3 regions of the Amycolatopsis sp. NPDC004772 genome follow, and region 2 is predicted to be linked to each of the others. Evidence: riboswitches for the same ligand, from Rfam matches in the RefSeq annotation. Region 2 holds a riboswitch; each other region holds the start of a gene.
The links. A riboswitch is a leader RNA that binds a small molecule or an ion and turns the genes downstream of it on or off. The one in region 2 is predicted to bind S-adenosylmethionine.
Positions count from the first base shown of each region.

Region 1 (3,262 bases), on a different contig from region 2:
CGAGGCTGACGCGGACCGCCTGCTGCCCCTCGCCGCCGGTGACGCCGATCAGGCGCTTGGCCGCGATGTGGGCGCAGAAGGCGCCGTCGCGGACGCCGATGCCGTACTCGGCGGACAGGACCGCGGCGAGCCAGCCGGGGTCGAAGCCGTCGACGACGAAGCTGACCGTGCCGACCCGGTCGACCGGCGCGTCGAACAGCCGCAGCTCGGCGCAGCCGGGGATGCTCTCGAGGCCCTTGCGCAGCCGGGCGAGCAGGGCCTGCTCGTGGTCTTCGATCGCGGCCCAGTTTTCGCCGAGGGTCTCGCACGCGACGCCGAGCGCGTACACGCCGACGGTGTTGGGCGAGCCGGCTTCGTGGCGCTCCGGGCCGGTGTTCCAGACGACGGCGTCTTCGGTGACGAGCTTGGTCGCACCGCCGCCGGCGAGGTACGGGCGGGCCGCGCGCAGCCAGTCGGCACGGCCGATCAGCGCGCCCGCACCGAAGGGCGCGTACAACTTGTGGCCGGACAACGCGACGTAGTCGACGTCGAGTTCCTTGAGCGAAATCCGGCGGTGCGGGGCCAGCTGGGCGGCGTCGAGAGCGATGCGAGCGCCGTGTTTGCGCGCCACGGCGGCGATTTCCGCCACCGGGAGCAGTTCACCGGTCACATTGGACGCCCCGGTGACGACGACCAGCCGCGGGCCCTGCGGGGCTTCGGCGAGTGCTTCGTCCACAGCGGACACCGCGGCGAGGCGGGTGCGCGGCGTCGGGATCCGCCGGACGTTCGGTCCCTGCCACGGCAGGAGCGCGGCGTGGTGCTCGGTGTCGAACACGATCACCGTGGTGTGCCGGGGAAGGCTGCGGGCGAGGAGGTTGAAGGCGTCGGTGGTGTTGCGGGTGAAGACGACGGTGTCGGTCCGCCGCGCGTCGACGAAGCGGCGCAGGACGTCGCGGGTGCGCTCGTAGAGCTTGGTGGAGACCTGCGACGCGAAGCCGGCGCCGCGGTGGACGCTGGCGTACCAGGGCAGGAACTCGTCGACCTTCGCGCGGACGGCGTCGAGGCAGGGGGCGCTCGCGGCGTGGTCGAGGTTGGCGTAGCCGATGTCCCCGCCGGTGACCAGCGGGACCCGCAGCGACGCCCCGGCGACAGCGGGAACGGCGGGGGCTTCGAGCTGGGTGCGGTCGATGGCGAGAGTCATCGGGGTGCCTCCTCGGCGATCCGGGGGACCCCGGCGAGGGGCCCGCGCTTGCCCGTCGCACGGCGCGACCGGCCCGGTCTTCACCCGGGGCACCCCACCGCGGTAGGAGGGTTGCCGGCCAGCAAGCCGGGGCTTCGCGCTGGCACTCATGACCTGGTTCGAAGGTAACCGAGAGCGCGTCCGGGCGCCAACCCCCGTCGCACATTCTGAGACGCCGGTCACAGAGCGTGCTCAGCGGCCGGATTCGCCCTTCCAGCGGGCCAGGCGGCCGGCCCGGTCGACGGCGCGCAGCCGGCGTTCGACCGCGTCGCGGACCGCGCTCGTCGTGACGACCAGGAGCTGGTCGTTCTCCTGCAGCCGGCTGGTCTTCTGCGGGGTGAACCCGGCGCCGTCGCGGACGACCAGGCTGATCGTCGCGCCGACCGGCAGGCGCAGCTCGGACAGGTACACGCCGTGCATCTTCGACCCCGGCTGGATCCGGACCTGCAGCAGTTCGGCGCCGAGCTCGTCCAGCGGCGCGGAGTCGACCTCTATTTCGTGCGCTTCGGACTTCTTGGCCAGCCCGAGCGTGCGGGCGAGCGGGCCGAGCGTCGCCCCCTGGACCAGCGTCAGCACGATGACCAGCACGAACACCGCGTCGACCAGCCGTTGCGCGCCCGGCAGGCCCTGCGACAGCGGGATCATGGCGAGCACGATCGGCACCGCGCCGCGCAGCCCGGCCCACGACAGGAACACCTGTTCCCGCCACGGCAGGCGGAACGGCAGCATCGACAGCACCACCGAGACCGGCCGCGCCAGCAGCAGCACGACCGCGCCCGCGACCAGGCCCGGCACGATCGCGTCGAGCAGCCGGCCCGGCGAGGCGAACAGCCCGAGCAGTACGAACAGGCCGATCTGGGCCAGCCAGCCCAGGCCTTCGGCGAACGAGAGCGTGTCCGACCGGTGCGGCAGCCGCGAATTGCCGAGCACCAGCGCGGCGACGTAGGTGGCGAGCAGCCCGGACGCGTGCAGCAGCTGCCCGGACGAGTAGGCGACGACGCACACCGCGACCGTGGCCAGCGGGTAGAGGCCGGTCGCCGGCAGCGCGGCCCGGCGCAGCGCGATCCCGCCGAGCCAGCCGAAGGCGAGGCCGATGACCAGGCCGGCCGTCAGCTCGTAGACCACCAGCAGCGGCAGCGTCCAGTCCACAGTGGTGCCTTCGGCCAGCACCACGACGGCGATGTAGGCCGGTGCGTCGTTGATGCCCGACTCGAGTTCGAGCGCGCCGGTGAGCCGTTTGCCGATCCCGGCCGTGCGCAGCACCGAGAACACCGCGGCCGCGTCGGTCGAGGCGAGCACCGCGCCCCACAGCAGCGCGAGCCGCCAGTCGAGGCCCAGCAGCCAGTGCAGGGCCGCGCCGGTGGCCGCAATGCTGACCACAACGGCCACTGTGGACAGTGCGATCCCCCGGCCCAGCGCGGGTTTCACCGCCGACCACCGGGTGGTCAGCCCGCCTTCGGCGAGGATCATGACGAGGGCGGCGAGGCCGAGCGACTGGGTCAGGCCGGGGTTGTCGAACCGGATGCCGAAGCCGGCTTCCCCCAGCAGGACGCCGATCCCCAGGTACAGCAGCAGCGAGGGCAGGCCCAGCCGGATCGACACGCGCACGGCCAGCACGGACGCGAGGAGGACGACGCCGCCGACGCCGAGCAGCACGGGAAGCTGGTCCATGCCCGCCTCCTCCCGAGTGCCGTGGGGCCCTCAGAATAGTGAGGCGCGTGGGTTAACTCGTTCGTGTACCGCTGCCCAGCGCCGGACACCCGGTGTGTTAAGGCGCCGCACCACCACCGAGCGCGTCGAGATCGACACCGAGCGCGGCGAACGGCTCCCCCGCCGCCGGCAGCACCTTGACCGCGCGGTGGCCGTCCCGGGCCACCCAGCCGGCGTCGACCGCCCGCTCGAGCAGCGCGGCGGGCAGGGCGCCGGCGAGGTGGTCGCGGCGCTCCGTCCAATCCAGACAGTCCCGCAGCAGCGGCCGCCGCCCGGCCGCCACGGGGACGCCGAGAGCCGCCAGGACGTCGCGGCCGCGCGGGGTCAGCGCCA
Region 1 covers NZ_JBSGBK010000051.1:8,589-11,850, reverse strand. Annotated here, with positions in the region: gene ACWEF6_RS26885 (aminotransferase class V-fold PLP-dependent enzyme) at 1-1,180, opposite strand, end outside; SAM riboswitch class IV at 1,220-1,334, opposite strand; gene ACWEF6_RS26880 (potassium/proton antiporter) at 1,412-2,890, opposite strand; gene ACWEF6_RS26875 (ArsR/SmtB family transcription factor) at 2,988-3,262, opposite strand, start outside.
Region 1: it holds a riboswitch for S-adenosylmethionine, as region 2 does, so the genes downstream of both, ACWEF6_RS26885 (aminotransferase class V-fold PLP-dependent enzyme) here and ACWEF6_RS36055 (methionine ABC transporter ATP-binding protein) in region 2, are expected to answer to the same signal.

Region 2 (3,262 bases):
CAGCACCCAGTGGAACGTGTGCCGCGACAGCACCGGGACGAGCTGCTCGCCGCGACCGGTGCCCAGGGCGGTGCCGCCGTACAGCGCGAACGGGACGTCGCTGCCCAGGCCGGCGGCGAGCTCGGCCAGCTCGTCACGGGTGACGTCGAGTCCCCACAGCGAGGCGAGCCCGACCAGCGTCGCCGCCGCGTCGGCGCTGCCGCCCGCCATGCCGCCGGCGACCGGGATGCCCTTGCGCAGCACCACCCGGACCTTCGGCTCGCCGGTGCGCCCGACGTGCGCGGCGAGCGCCTCGACGGCCCGCCAGGCCAGGTTTTCGGGGCCGGTCGGGACCGAGCCCTCCCCCTCGCCGTAGACCTCGATGCCGGGCTCTTCGGTGACCGCGACGGTCACCTCGTCGGTCAGCGACAGCGCCTGGAACACGGTGACCAGCTCGTGGTAACCGTCTTCGCGCAGGTCGTCGACCGAAAGGTGCAGGTTGACCTTGGCCGGGACCCGGACGGTGACTGGGGGCGGAACTACGGCGAGCACCCGACCAGCCTACGTGCCCGCCCGAACGCCCCAATGTGGCGTTGGGTGCGTTGGACGCACCGAACGCCACATTGGGTGCGTCACATGCACCCAACGCCACATTGGGGCGCTTGGGGCGGGGGGTCAGGCGGCCGCGACACCCTGCGGGCCGCGCGCGGTGTGCGTCACGTGCCCGCCGCGCTCGGCGACCCAGGCCAGCGCCGCGTCGGCGCGCTCGCCGCGGACACCGAGGCGGAACCGGCCGACCGGCGTGTCACCGATGCGGGTCAGGCCGCCGCCGATGGTGGCGAACTCGACGTCGAAGCGGCCCGCGGCCTCGGGCAGCAGCGCGCCCACCGACGCGAAACCGACCAGCACGACGTCGGCCGAGCGGTCGTAGCGCGCCGCCTGCGAGCGGGTGGTCTCGATGGCCGGCAGCAGCGCCTGGGCGGTGCGGCTGGCCGGGTTCGAGATCAGGTCGAGCACCGTGCCGCGCTCGACGACCGTGCCGTCCTCCAGCACCGCGACGTCGTCGCAGACCCGGCGGACCACGCCCGCGTCCGGCGTCGTGACGACGATCGTGGTGCCCAGCTCGGAGCGCGCCCGGTCGAGGACGGCGAGCACCGCGCCGGCCTCCTCCGGGTCGACGCCGGCGGTCGGGTCGTCGGCGAGCAGCACGGCCGGGGCCGCCGCCAGCGCCTTCGCGACCGCGACGCGGCGGAGCTGCCCGGCGGACAGCTCACCGGGCCGCTGCGTGGCGCGCTGGGTCAGGCCGACGAGGTCGAGCAGCGAGCCGACCCGGCTGCGGCGCTGCGGGCCGTCGACGCCGAGCTGCTCGAGCGGGGAAGCGATGTTGCCGGCGATGGTGCGCTCGGCGATCAGCTCCGGTTTCGTGGAAACGACGCCGAGCTGACGGCGGATTTCGCGGAGGCGGCGGCCGTCGAGGGTGCCGGTGTTGAGGCCGTCGAGGCGGACGACACCGCGGTCCGGGCGCTCCTGCAGGGCGATGCACCGGGCGAGGACGGACTTGCCCGACCCGGCGGGACCGACCACGCCGAACAGCGAGCCGGCCTGGACGTCGACGCTCACGTCCCGCAGCGCGACGACGGAGTTTCCGTTGGTGGCAAAGGTTTTGGACAGGTTTTCGACGGTGATCACGAAGGCTCCAGAAAACGGGGTGCAGGCAGCGCGCAGCACCCGGCCGCAAGCGAGTTCCGTCCTGTTCGGACGGTGCGTGAAGAAGAGGTGGACCGGCTCGGACTAGCTCAGCGGGAGCGTCGACACGCGGTCACGGAGCGGCGGCCTTCGTCGACAACGCGACGCCTGGTCAGGAGCAGGGGGCGGGCTACCCTCTTCATCGAAAACGGCCTCCATCGGTCCTGGCGGTAGCACCTGCCCTGTGGAGGGTGGTTGCTGCGACTTCGGCGAGCCAGGTCTCTCAGTCGCTCGGGATGGACGTACTGAGTAAAACCGATCCCGAGGAGCGAAAGCAAGCCCGTTGGCCCAGATCACACGAGTGGAGGTGTCCGAATCGCGGGATCACGGGCTGGGCGGGCGTATTTTCACGCCTCCACTGTGGAGTCGCTAACGCGCGGCGGCGATGCGGGCGAAGTCGTGCACATCCAGCTGCTCGCCACGGGTCTTGGGGTCGATCCCGGCCGCCGTCAGGAGTTCGCCGGCGCGCTCGGCCGAGCCCGCCCAGCCCGCGAGCGCGGCCCGGAGCGTCTTCCTGCGTTGTGAGAATGCGGCGTCCACCAGGCCGAAGAGGACGTCCCGGTCGTCGGACGCCGTCGCGTCGGCCCGCTCGAAGGCGACGAGCGCGGAATCGACGTTCGGCACCGGCCAGAACACCGAGCGTGGCACGGCGGCGACCTTGCGTGCGGGGCCGTACCAGGCGAGCTTGACGCTGGGCACGCCGTAGATCCGGCTGCCGGGGCCGGCGGCCATCCGGTCGGCGACCTCGGTCTGCACCATGACGAGGCCGCTCCGGAGGGAGGGCACCTCAGCCAGCAGGTGCAGCACGACGGGCACGGCGACGTTGTAGGGCAGGTTCGCGACGAGAGCGGTCGGCTCGCCCAGTTCTTCGCGGGTGACGCGCAGGGCGTCCGCCCCGACGACGGTGAGGTTTCCGGCCGCTTCCGGGCCCCGCTCGGCCACCGTCTCGGGCAGCCGCTCGGCGAGCTTGGGATCGATCTCGACGGCGACCACCCGGGCGCCGGTGGCGAGCAGCCCGAGGGTCAGCGACCCGAGCCCGGGCCCGACCTCGAGGACGACGTCGCCCTCGCCGACGTTCGCCAGCTCGACGATCCGCCGGACGGTGTTGGGGTCGTGCACGAAGTTCTGCCCGAGCTTCTTGGTCGGCCGCACGTCGAGTTCGGCCGCCAGCGCACGGATTTCGGCCGGTCCCAGCAGTTCAACCACCGGACGAGCCTACTTGAACCCGGATCCGGCGTGATCAGCGGCGGATCCCGCGTGATCAGAGGCGCATCTCGCGTGATTGGAGGCGGATCTCGCGTGATTGAGCGCGGATCTCGCGTGATTGAGGGGCGACACGCGGAACGGCCCCCGTCCGGTGGACGGGGGCCGTTCCGAAGGGGGGCTCAGGCCTTCTTGCCGCAGACCGGCCAGGCGCTGTAGCCGCCGCGGGCGTCGCGGACCTTCTCCGCGACCGCGATCTGCTGCTCGCGCGAAGCCTGGTTCGGCAGGTTCGCGTACTGGTCGCCGCCGTAGGCGTCCCACGTGCGCTTGTCGA
Region 2 covers NZ_JBSGBK010000093.1:4,665-7,926, forward strand. Annotated here, with positions in the region: gene ACWEF6_RS36050 (4-(cytidine 5'-diphospho)-2-C-methyl-D-erythritol kinase) at 1-531, opposite strand, end outside; gene ACWEF6_RS36055 (methionine ABC transporter ATP-binding protein) at 655-1,668, opposite strand; SAM riboswitch class I at 1,878-1,968, opposite strand; gene rsmA (16S rRNA (adenine(1518)-N(6)/adenine(1519)-N(6))-dimethyltransferase RsmA) at 2,095-2,931, opposite strand; gene ACWEF6_RS36065 (transglycosylase family protein) at 3,111-3,262, opposite strand, start outside.

Region 3 (3,262 bases), on a different contig from region 2:
TGGCCGACATCGGAGATCTGAAGGCGGAGGTGCTGAAGGTGCCCCATCACGGCAGCCGTTACTCGCTGCCGTCGTTCCTCGCGGCGGTGGCTCCGCGGGTGGCGTTGGTCAGCGTCGGGGCGGGAAACACGTACGGCCACCCCAGCAAGTCCACAATGGACACCTTGGTGGCGCTCGGCGCGCGAGTCACTCGCACCGACGAGGACGGCGACACCGCGGTGGTCACCGGAACGGCAATAGTCCGCCGTGGCGAGCCGCGCGGCCCGCCGCGACGCTGAGTGCCGGGGCAGGCCGACTGCCCGCCCCGGCCGGAGCTCAGTAGCCGAGGGCCTCGTTCACGGCCGCGGCCGAGGGCGGCAGGGTGGCCTTGGGGCCGACGTGGTTCTCGATCGCGTCGAGGGTCTTGAGGCCGTCGCCGGTGATCAGCAGGACCGTCTCGGCGTCCGGGTCCAGCTTGCCCGTCTCGACCAGCTTCTTCGCCGTGGCGACGGTGACCCCGCCCGCCGTCTCGGTGAAGATGCCTTCGGTGCGGGCGAGCAGGCGGATGCCTTCGACGACCTCTTCGTCGGAGACGTCCTCGATCGCGCCGCCGGTGCGGTTGACGATGTCGAGCACGTACGGGCCGTCGGCCGGGTTGCCGATCGCCAGCGAACGGGCGATGGTGTCCGGCTTCACCGGCTGGACCACGTCGTGGCCTTCGCGGAACGCGGCCGACACCGGCGAGCAGCCGGTGGCCTGCGCGCCGAACACCTTGTACGGGCTGGCGTCCACGAGGCCGAGCTGACCCAGCTCACGGAAACCCTTGTCCACCTTGGTCAACTGCGAACCGGAGGCGATCGGGACGACGATCTGCGGCGGGATGCGCCAGCCGAGCTGCTCGGCGACCTCGAAGGCCAGCGTCTTCGAGCCTTCCGAGTAGTACGGCCGGACGTTCACGTTGACGAACGCCCACTTCGGGTGCTCGCCGGCGAGCTCGGTGGCGAGGCGGTTGACGTCGTCGTAGTTGCCGTCGATGGCGAGGAGGTCACCGTCGTACACCGCGGTGGTGAGGATCTTGGCGCGCTCGAGGGTCTTCGGGATCAGCACGACCGACCGCCAGCCGGCGCGGGCCGCGGCGGCGGCCGTCGCGTTGGCCAGGTTGCCGGTCGACGGACACGCGAGCACCTCGAACCCGAACTCGCGGGCCGCGGCCAGCGCGACGGCGACGACGCGGTCCTTGAACGAGTGCGTCGGGTTGCCGGTGTCGTCCTTGACCCACACGCGCTTGAGGCCGAGCGCCTTGGCGAGGCGGTCGGCGCGGACCAGCCGCGTCGCGCCCGGCTCGGTGTTCGGGATCTCTTCGACGTTGGACGGAACCGGAAGGAGCTTCTTGTAGCGCCAGATGTTCTTGGGGCCGGCCTCGATGTCTTCGCGGCGGACGCGGCCGAAGTCGTAGGCGACCTCGAGCGGCGAGAAGTCTTCGGCGGAGACGAACTCCGGGGCCAGCGGCTGCCGGTGGCCCTCTTCCTTCGACACCAGTTCGACGGCGGGACCGAGATCCGGGGTCTTCGTGGTGGAGGTCGTGCCGAGGGTGGCGGTCATCGCGAGGTTCCTTTCCTCATCTGCCCCGCCGAAGCGGGCCGGAATTGGCACCGTGGTCGTCAGCTACCCCGCGATCGCGGGATGACGGGCTGTACGCCGGTTGCCGGGGCTTCGTCGGGCCGTTCCCTCTGCCCCTCTGGATGAGCGGTATTCGGTTGTCGGTGCCACGCACGCCGGATCGTCCGGGGCGGGCTGCCTCGGCTACACCGTACGACATCGCGCTCGCGCCGTGCCACGGTGGCCGCCCGACATCACCGGAGCGGGGGCACCGGAGCGCAAGTGAGAGGATTCCCGGGTGACCGCGCAAGCCACCGCCCCGGCCCCGCTGCAGCTGGTGCTGGGGGAGGAAGAACTGCTGATCGAGCGGGCCGTCCGCGAGACGCTCGCCGCCGCCCGCGCGACGGACCCGACCGCGGAGCTGACCCGCGTCCGGGTGTCCGATCTCACAGCGCCCGAGCTGGCCGAACTGGTCAGCCCGTCGCTGTTCAGCGAGGGCCGGGTGATCGTCCTGGAGTCGGCGCAGGACATCTCGCAGGAGCTGGCCGACGCCGTCGCGAGCTACCTGAAGGACCCGGCGGACGGGGTCGTGCTCGTTGTCGTGCACACCGGCGGCGGCCGCAGCAAGGCCGGCAAGTCGCTCCCGGCCGCGCTGAAGAAGGCCGGTGCTGAGGTCACCGAGTGCCCGAAGCTGACCAAGCCGGCCGAGCGGGAGCAGTTCGTGCGCCACGAGGTGCGCCGGGTGGGCGGCAAGATCGACCCGGCGGGGGTGGCCGCCCTCCTCGACGCCGTGGGCTCCGACCTGCGGGAACTCTCCTCGGCGGCGACGCAGCTGGTCGCGGACACCGGCGGGGCCGTCGACGCCGACGCGGTCCGCCGCTACCACCGCGGCCGCGCCGACGTCACCGGGTTCGCAGTCGCGGAGAAGGCCGTCAGCGGTGACCGCTCGGCGGCGCTGGAGTCGCTGCGGTGGGCGATGCAGCTGGGCGTCCCGCACGTCCTGGTCGCGGACGCTCTGGCCGACGCGGTCCGCACGATCGCCCGGGTCTCCGGCGCGGGCCGGGGCAACCCGAACCAGCTGGCGGGCGAACTCGGCATGCCGCCGTGGAAGATCCGCAAGGCGCAGGGCCAGTCCCGCGGCTGGAACCCCGACGGCCTGGCGACGGCGATGCGCGTGGTCGCGCGGCTGAACGCCGAGGTCAAGGGCGTGGCGGCGGACCCGAACTACGCGCTGGAACGAGCGGTCCTCGAGGTGGCGGCGGCCAAGGGCGACCGCTGACGCCGCGAGCCGCGGCGCTGCCGTCCCGGGGCGCCGCGGCCGGTCGGTGCCGGCCCCACCACGGACACGAAGAAGGCCCCGGCCGAAGCCGGGGCCTTCCCAGAAATCAACCAGCTCAGAGCGCGTTGACGCGCTTCGCGAGCGCCGACTTCTTGTTGGCGGCCTGGTTGGCGTGGATGACGCCCTTCGAGACGGCCTTGTCCAGCTTCTGGGCGGCGTCGCGCTGCAGCTCGACGGCCTTGGCCTTGTCGCCGGCCTCGGCGGCTTCGCGGACCTTGCGGATCGCGGTCTTCACCGAGGACCGGATCGCCTGGTTGCGCTGACGCGCCTTCTCGTTCGTCGTGATGCGCTTGATCTGCGACTTGATGTTGGCCATAGGGCAACTCCTGTTTCACTCGGTGAGAT
Region 3 covers NZ_JBSGBK010000017.1:16,267-19,528, reverse strand. Annotated here, with positions in the region: gene ACWEF6_RS13665 (ComEC/Rec2 family competence protein) at 1-278, shown strand, start outside; gene thrC (threonine synthase) at 316-1,581, opposite strand; SAM riboswitch class I at 1,595-1,728, opposite strand; gene holA (DNA polymerase III subunit delta) at 1,877-2,857, shown strand; gene rpsT (30S ribosomal protein S20) at 2,973-3,233, opposite strand.
Region 3: it holds a riboswitch for S-adenosylmethionine, as region 2 does, so the genes downstream of both, thrC (threonine synthase) here and ACWEF6_RS36055 (methionine ABC transporter ATP-binding protein) in region 2, are expected to answer to the same signal.